DNA from 2 places in the Sulfobacillus thermosulfidooxidans genome. Region 2 is predicted to be linked to the other one. Evidence: riboswitches for the same ligand, from Rfam matches in the RefSeq annotation. Region 2 holds a riboswitch; the other holds the start of a gene.
What was found. A riboswitch is a leader RNA that binds a small molecule or an ion and turns the genes downstream of it on or off. The one in region 2 is predicted to bind thiamine pyrophosphate.
Positions count from the first base shown of each region.

Region 1: another riboswitch for thiamine pyrophosphate. It lies ahead of AOA63_RS16170 (thiamine phosphate synthase); the one in region 2 lies ahead of thiC (phosphomethylpyrimidine synthase ThiC).

Region 1 covers NZ_LGRO01000002.1:131,924-138,095, reverse strand. Annotated here, with positions in the region: gene hemE (uroporphyrinogen decarboxylase) at 17-1,054, shown strand; gene hemH (ferrochelatase) at 1,104-2,024, shown strand; gene hemG (protoporphyrinogen oxidase) at 2,032-3,447, shown strand; TPP riboswitch at 3,618-3,720, shown strand; gene AOA63_RS16170 (thiamine phosphate synthase) at 3,756-4,373, shown strand; gene thiS (sulfur carrier protein ThiS) at 4,364-4,564, shown strand; gene AOA63_RS16160 (thiazole synthase) at 4,568-5,347, shown strand; gene AOA63_RS16155 (HesA/MoeB/ThiF family protein) at 5,352-6,095, shown strand; gene thiO (glycine oxidase ThiO) at 6,107-6,172, shown strand, end outside.
Region 2 covers NZ_LGRO01000001.1:2,615,118-2,621,289, forward strand. Annotated here, with positions in the region: gene AOA63_RS12750 (hypothetical protein) at 1-407, shown strand, start outside; gene AOA63_RS12755 (hypothetical protein) at 545-1,468, shown strand; gene AOA63_RS12760 (M56 family metallopeptidase) at 1,530-2,408, opposite strand; gene AOA63_RS12765 (BlaI/MecI/CopY family transcriptional regulator) at 2,377-2,691, opposite strand; gene AOA63_RS12770 (signal peptidase II) at 2,834-3,286, shown strand; TPP riboswitch at 3,881-3,988, shown strand; gene thiC (phosphomethylpyrimidine synthase ThiC) at 4,079-5,824, shown strand; gene AOA63_RS12780 (DsrE family protein) at 5,998-6,172, opposite strand, start outside.

The sequences.
Region 1 (6,172 bases), on a different contig from region 2:
AGGAGGAACAACAGGGGTGAGTCACGCGAGCCGATTTATTGATGCCTGTTGGGGAAAACCTCATGATGCCATTCCCGTCTGGTTTATGCGTCAAGCCGGTCGCTATCAGGCTGAATACCGCCAATTGCGTGAGCACTACTCGTTTTTAGAAATGGCTCATTCGGAAGACGTTATTACCGAAGTCACCTGTCGGCCCGTAGAGGAATTAGGCGTGGACGCCGCGATATTATTTTCTGATATCATGATTCCCTTGGGACCCATGGGCATTGACTTTGATATTCAAGAACATAAAGGGCCTGTGATTGCGCATCCGATTCGTTCCGCCAAAGATTTATCCCGGTTACAACCGCTACGACCGGAAGAGGATCTCCCCGAAGTTTTTTCGAGTATCGAACGCATTTGTGCACGAATTGATCCCATCCCACTTATTGGTTTTGCAGGAGCGCCCTTTACATTGGCGAGTTATATCATTGAAGGCGGGCCTTCTAAGCAGTATGAAAATACGAAAAAAATGATGTGGGAACAACCGGCCCTGTGGCAGGACCTGATGATGCGATTGGCTGAAGGCATTGTCGAACATTTAAGTGCCCAAATTCGTCATGGAGTACAGGCTGTGCAAATCTTTGACAGCTGGATTGGAACGCTCAGCGTGGACGACTATGCAACGTTTGTGCTTCCGGTTATGCAGTATATTTTTGCACAATTAGAGAGATTTCAGGTTCCCACCATTTATTTTGGAACCGGTACAGCAGCCTTATTACCCTTAATGAAACAAGCGGGAGCCAGTGTGTTGGGAATTGATTGGCGGGTGCCTTTATCACAAGTTCGTAGGCAATTAGGAAAGGACATTACCCTCCAAGGCAATTTAGATCCGGTTGCCCTATTATCATCGTGGGATGTTATCGCTGCCCAAGCCACCCACATTTTGACGATGATGGCTCATGACTCACGGTATATCTTTAATTTAGGACATGGGGTTCCGCCCGCCGCTAATGCCGACGACCTTAAGCGATTAGTCCAACTCGTGCATGAATATCCTTATGAATCGTGCTAAGTAAAGCGTTCTAACATTTTGGGATATAATGGTAAGGAGATGATGATGGGTGATTGGTGTCTTAGTTATGGCGTACGGTTCAGCTCAAGATCCGGATGACTTGCCCCGTTATTACACACATATTCGCCATGGGCGTGCACCAAGCCCGGAGCAGTTGGACAATTTGCGCATGCGCTATGAAGCCATTGGCGGATTTTCTCCGCTTACAGCCATCACCCAAAGGCAGGCAGCAGGGCTTCAAGAGGCGTTAAATTCGATAGCTGGAGAATCATTTCAGGTCTTTCTCGGTTTAAAACATTCTCCGCCCTTTATCGACGACGCTATCAGGGACATGGCGCGTGCCGGGATAAAGCGGTTTGTCGCCCTAGTTTTGACCCCACATTATTCCGCCATGAGTGTTGGAGAATATTTTGACGAGATTAAAGAGGCGCTGGCCACGCACAATTTGTCTTTGCCATGGCAAGGCGTGTCTTCATGGCACCAAAATTCCCGGTTTATCGAACTGGTTGCGCACCGCGTTCACGAGGCACGGGAGAAATTTTCGCCAGACGAGCAAGCTGATCTGGTAAGTATTTTCACTGCACACAGCTTGCCGCAAACAATCTACCAGCAGGGCGATCCTTACCCGACAGAGCTGAGACAAAGCGGGGAGATGGTTGCTGAAGCGTGTGGTCTAACGCGTTACCGTTATGCGTGGCAAAGTGCAGGGAGGACAGGGGAACCATGGATGGGACCGGACATTGTCGATACGGTTCGCCAGTTGGCCAGTGAAGGTTACTATCACGTCTTAATTTGTCCGATAGGATTTGTCTCAGATCATCTCGAAGTGCTTTACGATTTGGATATTGAGTGCCAGCGGGTCGCCCAAAGCCTCGGGGTGCATATGGAACGAACGGCCTCGTTTAATGATGACCCGCAATTTCTTGAGATGTTGGCACATCTCGTTATAGAGACGTCTCAATTGGAGTGAGGAAGGCATGATGCGTGTTGCATTGGTAGGCGGGGGATTAACGGGACTTTCTACGGCATATTATCTAGAGCGGTACTATCCGGAAGTGAGCATCGATTTATTTGAAGCTGACGATCAATTAGGGGGATGGGTGCGCACCGATACCGACTACGGTATTGTGTTGGAAAAAGGGCCGGATTCCTTTCTAGCCACAAAGCCAGATCTTGTAGAATTGTGTGAAAGCGTAGGATTAGGACCGCATTTAATTGGAACAAATCCACGCGTTCGCGGTGCCTATGTATTTTGGCGGGATCGATATTATCCGATTCCCGACGGGATTCAAACGGGCGTGCCGACGAAAGCCAAACCGGTGTTAACCAGTCCTTTGCTTTCGTTAACGGGGAAAATGGCGTTAGCCAAAGATTTTATTATGAGCAAAGGACCAACGACAGATCAATCTCTTGGCCATTTCCTTCGGCGGCGTTTTGGCAATCAAATTGTGGATCGGCTCGCGGCGCCCATGTTGTCGGGAATTTTTGCAGGAGATATTGACCAGATGAGCTTAAAGGCCACTTTTCCGCATTTGTTAGCGGCTGAACAGCAAGCTCGCTCCGTCTACTTGGGGTCGAAACGGCGTATTCCACCCCCTCCCAACGAATTTGTGCAACGCTATCATAGTGCCTTTTTGACGGTTGACCGGGGTTTAGAGCAAATTATTCACAGCCTGGCCTCAGCGCTTTCACGCACGCATGTCCTATTGTCGGAACCCGTTCAGCACATTGAACCGGCCACTCATCAAAAATGGTCTGTTATCTCCGCAAAACATCAGGATGAATATGATGCGGTCATTATGACAATTCCCGCTTATGCCACTGCTAAAGTCCTGCCCTTTTTACCTCACGAAGCTCAAAGTATTTTGCAAAATATTCCGTATGCGAATCTGGCTGTGATTGGCGCGGCTTATGATCCGGAGGATATCCCGGTGAAAACGGATAAGACGGGGTTCTTGGTGCCCAAACAATCCGGGTTGCGCATGACGGCTGTAACGTGGGTGTCTTCTAAGTGGCATTACCCGCACGTCGCCCCATTATTTGTATTGCGGGCATTTTATGGGAGGTCCACCGAAAATATTTTGGAATACGATGATGACACGTTAACGCAATTGTTTTATCGGGAAATGGAACGAACTATGCACATTCAACATCCTGCTCAATACTTGCGCGTATTTCGTATTCCCAAAGGCATGCCGCAATATATTGTGGGGCATCTAGAGCGAATTGCCGAACTCCATCAATATCTTGCGCGATTTCCAGGACTCTTTGTGTTGGGAGCATTCGAAGGGGGAGTGGGAATGCCGGATAGGGTCAAACAAGCCAAAGACATTGCGCAAACTTTTGGTCAACAAATGGGATTGTCCACCGCGCACTATGAGACATCGTCATAATCTTTTGATATCCGGTGCTGATGAGAGTCTGGAGCCAACAATTTTTTCAAGAGTCTTGACATTTTGCTGTGATTCAGGTCATCATGAATGAAAGTCATCCTTGCTTTTACCACCACCGTTAAGGGCTGTCGTTGGAAAAGATGGAATGGCTGAAATCAAAAATATCATCACATGATCGCTAGGGGTGTCCTTGTAGGACTGAGAACGGCACAAGCCGTACCCTTCGAACCTGATATGGTTAGCACCATCGTAGGGAAGCGAGTGTTGTCCGCTCGCATGCGGATTTTTTTATTTGGGGCGGGTATGAGATGGTAATTGGCGTGATCGATGTACCGCGGTTTCCTCATAGTGCATGGTCCATTTTGCCCAGTTTGCAAGGCATTCTTGATGGTCTCATCGTGCGCGATAAAGAAGGGCTCGCTCCTTCCGTTAAGAGCACAGCCTTAAAAATCCGTGAGATTGCTCCGGCTCTTCCGCTATGGATTAATTCCTACGTCTCGGTGGCGCTTTCTTTACCAGCCGATGGGTTGGCACTGCCTGCAAATTCTGCCCCCGCTGCATCACTGCGCTCCATTTGGCATAAGCCCATCATGGCATCTGTACACACCCTCGACGAGTTAGCTTATCACCAAGGAGCGGACTATTATCTGTGGGGTCACGCCTTTGTCTCCACATCCAAACCGGGTTTGGCTCCCAGGTCCTGGTCGGACCTGCGCCAAATTGTCCTCCAAGCCAGTGCCCCTGTTCTCGTTATTGGAGGCATTACGCAAGACAATGTCCAAGCATTCCGAGGAATGGGGATTTACGGGGTCTGCTTGTCTGACGGCTTGTGGCATGAGGACAATCCCATTGCCGCGTGTGAAAAGATAAAAAGCCATTTACACTCTTCGTACCCGAATTCACCAGGAGGTACACCATGCGACTGATTATCAATGGAGAACCGCGTGACTTGCAAAATGTTCGGACCGTTAAAGAGATGTTAGATGTTTTAGGAGTGGATCATCAAACAGTCGCCGTAATGGTCAATGGCGAAATTATTGGCCGTACGGATTTCGATCATGGTCAAGTGCAAGAGAACGATACCGTGGAAATTGTACGATTTGTCGGAGGGGGTTAAGACATGGCGAATGTGTTGCAAATTGGGGAATATACTTTTGGATCACGCTTGATTGTCGGAACGGGTAAATATCAAACTTTTGACCTGATGCGGGAGGCTATCATCGCGTCTGGAACAGAACTCGTCACCGTCGCGCTGCGCCGGGTGAATTTAGACAATCCGAACGAGCCGTCATTACTCGATTTTATTCCTAAGAACGTGCGGATTTTACCGAATACGGCTGGCTGTTACACGGCTAAAGAGGCCATTGCCGTAGCGCATTTGGCTAAAGCTGCGGGCATTGGCACGCTGGTTAAACTGGAGATTATCGGCGATCAAGATTTATTATGGCCTGATCCCATTGAAACCTTGGAAGCGACCAAAGTGTTAGTGCAAGAGGGTTTTACCGTGATGGTGTACACCACACCGGATCCGGTTTTGGCCAAATATCTCGATAAAGCGGGAGCACATGCCATCATGCCCTTGGGTTCGCCGATTGGATCAGGTCAAGGGGTCTTGGATGTCGAGGCCGTCCGCCGCTTCAAACAGCGGGTATCTGTGCCTGTCATTGTCGATGCTGGCATTGGAAGTCCTCAAGACGCCTGTCTTGCGATGGAAAATGGAGCCGACGCGGTACTGATTAATACCGCCATTGCCCAAGCAGGTGATCCGGTGATGATGGCTCAGGCGATGAAATGGGCGGTAGAGGCGGGACGTTTAGGCTTTGAAGCAGGGCGGATGCCCAAAAGACAAGATGCCGTCGCGTCCTCTCCCACAACGGGTATGATTGCTGCAGGTCAATGATGTTATGGTGATAACGGATAAAGAACGTGTGAGACGGCTTGTGTCGTTGCCAGATGCCAAGCCTTCCTGGGCCACACGGCTCAAGGAAAGCCGTGTGGCCATTGTCGGAATGGGAGGACTGGGCAATGCCTCCGCTTTATACCTGACAGCGCAAGGCGTGGGTCACCTAACGCTTTATGATCCCGACCGGGTCAATGCCCACAATCTGGGACGGCAAATCCTGTTTCGGCCAACGGATATCAACCGTTTCAAAGTCGAGGCTGCACGCGAACACCTGCAAGAACTCGCACCGCGAGCGTCGTTTCAGATCGAGCCGGTAGCGCTTAATGAGGACAACGCCGAAGAGTTGCTAAAAGGACATGACGTGATTATCGACGGCCTAGACAACTGGAACACGAGAACAGTGTTAAACCGTTTTAGCGTGCGCCATCATGTGCCGGTGGTGTTTGCCGGGGCCATTGGCTATGAAGCCCAAGTATATGTCGTCAATGGCGGTAAACCGTGTTTGCAGTGTCTTTTTGGAGATTCTCCCTATGCGGACCAAAATTGTGCGCTCACCGGGGTTTTAGGACCGGTAGTGGGCATGGCTGGTACAGTTCAAGCGCAAGAAGCATTAAAAATCTTGTTACATGCCGGAGATCTCTTGCAAGGCCGGATTTGGACCTATGATGCGTACCGGGCTCAGTCGCGTATTATCCAATTTACGGCCCGCCGGGATTGTGCCGTGTGTGGTGGGGAAGGGGAATGATAATGGAGGAGATGGATAACAGCCAAGATTTCATTGTTGTCGGAGCGGGTATTATCGGGGCGATGATTGCGTACCGT
Region 2 (6,172 bases):
GCCTGACCACCTTAAGCTACAATCCTACTGTCAAGCAAACAGCATTGACCCTGGCAAAAGATTTGGATATTCATTTGCTTTTGCCCAGTCAAGCGTATCCGGGGACGACTTTGGTCGAGAGTTATATAGATCATTCCGTCCTGAATTTGGAATTTAATGATATGGTGGCGATGGAATCAAAAAATCCCATGGTGTCCTCCTATCAGCCAGGTGCCTCGGTCAATGTCACCCTGGCAAATGGGGTGCCGGCGCAGTGGCTGCTCATTTATGGTGTAGGCGGGGGGGCGTATCGTCTATTGTTTGAAGAAGACGGAACCTATGTACGGTTGCAGCTCTTTCACGGTTATATTCCCGCGGGACTCCAAAATGCGGAACAGATTGCCGATCAATTTGCCCCTGTCTCCTAAAATTCCCTGAAATCTATTCGCTTCTGCCATTTTCTTAAGGAATTTTCATCAGCCATCATCAAAATAAGAGGCATCACTTGAAATGAGGCGAACGGAAGTATAGACTACAATATGTAGTTTATACAAGGAGGGCCTTTATGAAAAGAACATTTGTGATGATTGCTGCGGGACTCACTGTAGCTTTAGCGGGATGTGGCACGAGTCAAGCGGCAAAATCGACGCCGTCGATGTCCAAAACCTCTCCCTCATCTTCGTCAATGTCCAGTACCTCGCCATCGTCGTCCATGTCGTCATCCTCATCGGCGATGACCACTCAGACGGTAGCAGAAATAGAAACCAATAAAACGGCCCAAATGGTTGAGGCTGGCAATACGGCAACATTTGTCTTAACTGCGACAACCGCGAGCGGGAAACCCGCTAAAGACTTACCTGTCACATTTTATATAGGTCCGATGGTGCCGTTAAGTGGGAAAGGGGTTAGCACCTGGTATACATCAGGGACGGCTCAAGCGGCCAAATATATCGCTAGTTATTCTAAAACGACAAATAGTCAAGGACAAGCCACTCTCACATTAACAGCCCAACCGACGAAAAGCATGGAAATGGTTGGGGTAAAAATTGGAAACTTTAGTACTTTTAACCCCACCGCTATGAAAGGCGCGGGCTTATTAGATGCATGGTGGACGACATCCGGAACCTCTCCGACAGCCCCTGTCGGCGATTATGTGGAGGTCACACCGTTTGCTAAGGCAGTAAAACCCGGTCAGAAAGAGACCTTGATGATAACGGCTATGAGTCCAAAAGGGCCCATTTCCGGGGCTAAGGTGGATATTATTCCTAAAACGCCATCAGCATCTTCATCAATGGGTGGAAATTCGGGAATGGGTGGTGGCATGAGTTCTTCTGGAGGCACCACCATGACGACGAATTCACAAGGACAAGTGAGCTACACTGTGACGGCACCTTCGACATCAATGGCGAGTTTGCCGGTTCGCATTGTGGTGTCGGACAACATGGAACGGGTCGCCGGAGGAATGAATGCTGACGTGGTTGCGCAATAATGAATCTTATGGCAACGCTTTGAGACAACGGCCTTCTCGAAGCGTTGTCATTTTTTAGAGCTTAGTGACAGAACAAACTTAATGAGGTAATCGCTAGCACTGCAGACGTGGCGAAGGGAATCAGGGCAGCGGAAAAGAGAGTCCGGGCTTCAGGCGACAAGGGCACACTCTCGGAATTGATTAAGGCATTAATGCGGGCCTGCCAGACACTATTCCACGCGGTTTCTCCGGAAAATTGGGAATGGGGTTGTTCGCGTAATGCATGGATCGTTGTGACCATCGCTTGCATTAAATAATCAGCTGTGTGTTGCCAGCTAATGGCAAATTGGTCGGCACGAATTTCACGGGTGGTCAGATAAAACCGATAGAGTGACTCAAGTGGTAGCCAGGGAAACGCTCGTAAAATCACCAAGAAAATTTGTTGTAAGGCATAATCATGAGCGCGCACGTGATGCACTTCATGGGCTAAAATCGCCGTTAACGCAGGAACATCTAGAATTTGCTTAAGGCGTCTCGAAACCACAATGGTAGGATGAATAACGCCGTAGGTAAATGCGTCCGGACTATCCCATAATCCGATTTGGAAAGCAATTTTTTGGTCACCGCAAATTTCTGGAAGATCTTGTAAGGGGAATGGTACAAGTTGCGGTGCCATCCGTTGAATGGTCTGACGACTGTTTTTGACGACAGAAAAGGTGGCATATCCCAGGCGAAGAAAATAAGCGAGAGACAATAGAATAAACACGGCCAAAAGAAAGGTTAGCCCGCTAGAGGACGTGTCCGGTCTTTGCATCACACTCCACATCATGTGGCGGTAAGTGACGAGGGCGGCAAGGATGAGAAGAAAGCCCGGTAAAAGGGATAGTCCCAAAAGAGCAACTGCCCAGGCATATGCGGATTGTGCTACTTTACTGGTGAGATTTTTCTTGGGTTCTTGCACGGACAATAGCCTCCAATTTAGCCAGAGCCTCAGGATCGAGCTCATCAATGGCATCAACAAAGTGCACTAATCCGGACTCGCCAAATTCGGAAATCAAGGTTTCCACGGATTCCATCGCCCGGGCTTTGAGCACGCTTTCGGCTGGCGCAATTTTGTACACATAATGACGAACGCTGCCACCACGAACCAAGATTTTTTGGGAAACCAAGCGGTTCATGACTGTTGCAACCGTGTTAATGGACACCGGGCGCTTTTGTGATATGGCCTGGTGCACACTTTTCACCGTCGACTCTCCTTGATTCCTAATAATTTGAAGAATTTGATTGCGCAAATGATTTTTTGGAGCCAATGGCATACAACCCTCACAATATCAGTAAAGTTCCTCCAAGTCTCATATTATTGTAACATTTCATGGGAGGTAATTTATGAGGTCTGTTCACAATGTTACGCGCTTAGCTATGGGTTCAGGTTTGGCTATTTATGGAGTCATTATGAGCCTGGCATGGCATTACTACCCAAGAATTGGACAGCCGGGCATTATTCTCAATCACGGTATCGCCTTTGGGCTGTTTTCGCACTTTCCTCAATTTGGCGTGATTATGGCGACCGCAGCTGTTATTGGACTGCTTGTCATAATGCTGTGGCGCATGCCATCTGTGCGCTTGCCAGTAGCCTGGATCCTGGCTGGGGCCATAGGGAACTGGACCGACCGGCTATTGTGGGGCGGTGTTGTTGATTATTGGCAGCTTAGGCCCTATCCTTATATTTTTAACTTGGCCGATTTGGTAATTCGATTCGGCTTTATCTGGTTAGTCATTCAAGCTTATAGACAATTTCGGAAAGAAGACTCACTTTGGGCATCACGTTCTAAAGTATGATAACGCACAATATATTGATCACATAATTGGCTGTAATGAAGACGTAGCGTCGTGTTGTCTGTATTGAGCATCCGCCAACGCCAAAATTCCAAAACCAAGCGCGTATATCGAACGCGAATCTTCCTCATCCATTGTTTAAACATGCTTACCCTCTTTTACTTTTACTGATGAGATCATAAATATTGCCTGTTTAAACTTCTCGCAAAACGGTTTTTATTCATCATAAAACTGTGATTTATTATTGGCCGTAATTGCCAAAAAGTCCATAAATCTGCCGAGAAATTTGCCAAATTTGCCAAAGAATCGATCGCGTAATGTTCTATTGTTCGGCAAATTAGCTGTATCTCATGTTCGACAACGCTTGATCTTTGCCGAAATATGATAAATATGAGAAAAAATTTGCCGGAAATTATTTCGAGAAATGTCGACGGGTTTGTCCGTAATTGTCTATGAGACAAATCTGAGACACTAGAACATGCAGATTATGATATTATCGCATCAGCTGGCCGGCTAAAATTTTTCTCCTGAATTGCTTCAATAATCTTGCGCAATTTTGCAAAATTCCTCTTGCCATATCATTCAAGGACCTTCATAGTAATACATAACGGGAGCTCGGCTAACCGGGCTGAGAGGGTGGATTGGCCACCGACCGTCAACCTGATCTGGGTAATGCCAGCGGAGGGAACAGATTTTTGATCCTTTTAGCCCATCCATTCATAAACTTTCCCTACTGCCTGGCATATGTGACCGGTAACCCGCGACTGGCGGCGTGTGAAAAAAAGGGGGAGCTTTATGGCAACAACACCGAATGCGTATCATGTCTTTCCGGAAAGTCAAAAAGTTTATTTGACAGGTTCGAGACCCGATATTCGTGTGCCGATGCGCCAAATTCGCCTCACGAATAGTCAAACATTTCGTGTCTACGACACCTCAGGTCCCTATACCGATGCCAGTTATGAAGCCGATGTGCGGCAAGGTTTACCACCAATTCGGAGCGCCTGGATTCTTGAACGACAAGATGTGGAAGAATATGAAGGCCGCAAGGTCCAGCCTATCGATGACGGGCTTAAAACGCCGGAAGATATTCGAGCGCAAGAGACGGCACCGGGTCTTCACCGCAAACCCTTACGTGCGCGTGCAGGCAAAAATGTCACGCAAATGCATTATGCGCGTCAAGGCATTATTACTCCCGAGATGGAATTTATTGCTTTGCGTGAGGGATTCGACCCAGAATTTGTCCGCGAAGAAGTTGCTCGGGGACGCGCCGTAATTCCGGCCAATATTAACCATCCTGAGTTAGAGCCGATGATTATTGGCCGTCATTTCCACACCAAGATTAATGCCAATATCGGAAATTCGGCTGTAGCATCCTCTATCGAAGAAGAAGTGGACAAAATGCGGTGGGCCACCTTGTGGGGCGCGGATACGGTGATGGATTTGTCTACCGGAAAAAATATCCATACCACCCGGCAATGGATTTTGCGAAATTCGCCCGTGCCCATTGGCACTGTGCCGATTTATCAGGCTTTGGAAAAAGTTAAAGGCAAAGCGGAAGACTTGAGTTGGGAAGTTTACCGCGATACGTTAATTGAACAAGCCGAACAAGGTGTCGATTACTTTACGATTCATGCCGGGGTCAGGCTTGCTTATATTCCTCTCACGGCCAACCGGGTAACCGGGATTGTGTCGCGTGGCGGTTCGATTATGGCGGCATGGTGTTTGTACCACCATAAGGAAAACTTTTTATACACGCATTTCGAAGAGATTTGCGAGATTATGAAACAATACGATATTACTTTTTCCCTGGGGGATGGTCTGCGTCCAGGATCCTTGGCGGACGCCAATGACCGCGCACAATTTGCGGAATTAGAAACACTGGGAGAGCTGACGGAAATTGCATGGAAGCACGATGTCCAAGTGATGATTGAAGGACCGGGGCATGTTCCGATGCACCTCATTAAGGAAAACGTGGAAAAGGAAATGGAGATTTGTCATGAAGCGCCATTTTACACTTTAGGGCCCTTGACCACGGATATTGCCCCAGGCTATGACCACATTACCTCGGCTATTGGAGCGGCAATGATTGGATGGTTTGGCACGGCCATGCTCTGCTATGTCACCCCGAAAGAACATCTAGGTTTACCCGATAAAGAGGATGTCAAACAGGGAGTGATCGCTTACAAAATTGCGGCCCATGCGGCGGATGTGGCCAAAGGCCATCCCCGTGCCCGGGAATGGGACGACACATTGTCGATGGCGCGATTTGAATTCCGGTGGCGGGATCAATTTAATTTGTCCTTAGATCCCGAGACGGCGGTGGCTTTTCATGATGAAACCTTACCCGCCGAACCGGCGAAAGCCGCACATTTTTGTTCCATGTGCGGACCCAAATTCTGTTCCATGCGTATCACCCAAGATATCAGATCATGGGCTCAGGCTCACGATGTGAATGAAGAAGAAGCTATTGCCGTGGGGCTTCAAGCAAAAGCCGAAGAATTTAAACAACAAGGCGGCAATCTCTATCCCCCGGTGAAATAAGAGTTTCAGAGGGTAATGCTCCCGCGTCACGAAAAGATCCGTGGTATTGAGTCATATCACGGATCTTTTTTGTTTTTCTAGGTCGTGTATTGGTCAGACATTTCTTGTAAGGGATACCATCTCATGGGCTTTATGATTTCGCATCCACAGTCCAGAGGTTATAGGAAATGAGATTATACCCCAACGATTTGATAGCCTTGTTCAACAAGACGAATGAGTGCTTCGCCGGCTGGTTCCATCGTGATGCCTTTGGCCCCGACACGCTCGGTCACGCCATATTGATCCGCGTTGAAAGGACAGGCGGCCATAGGAACACTCCCATCGGTTAAGGCCTTAAGAGCCTGTTCA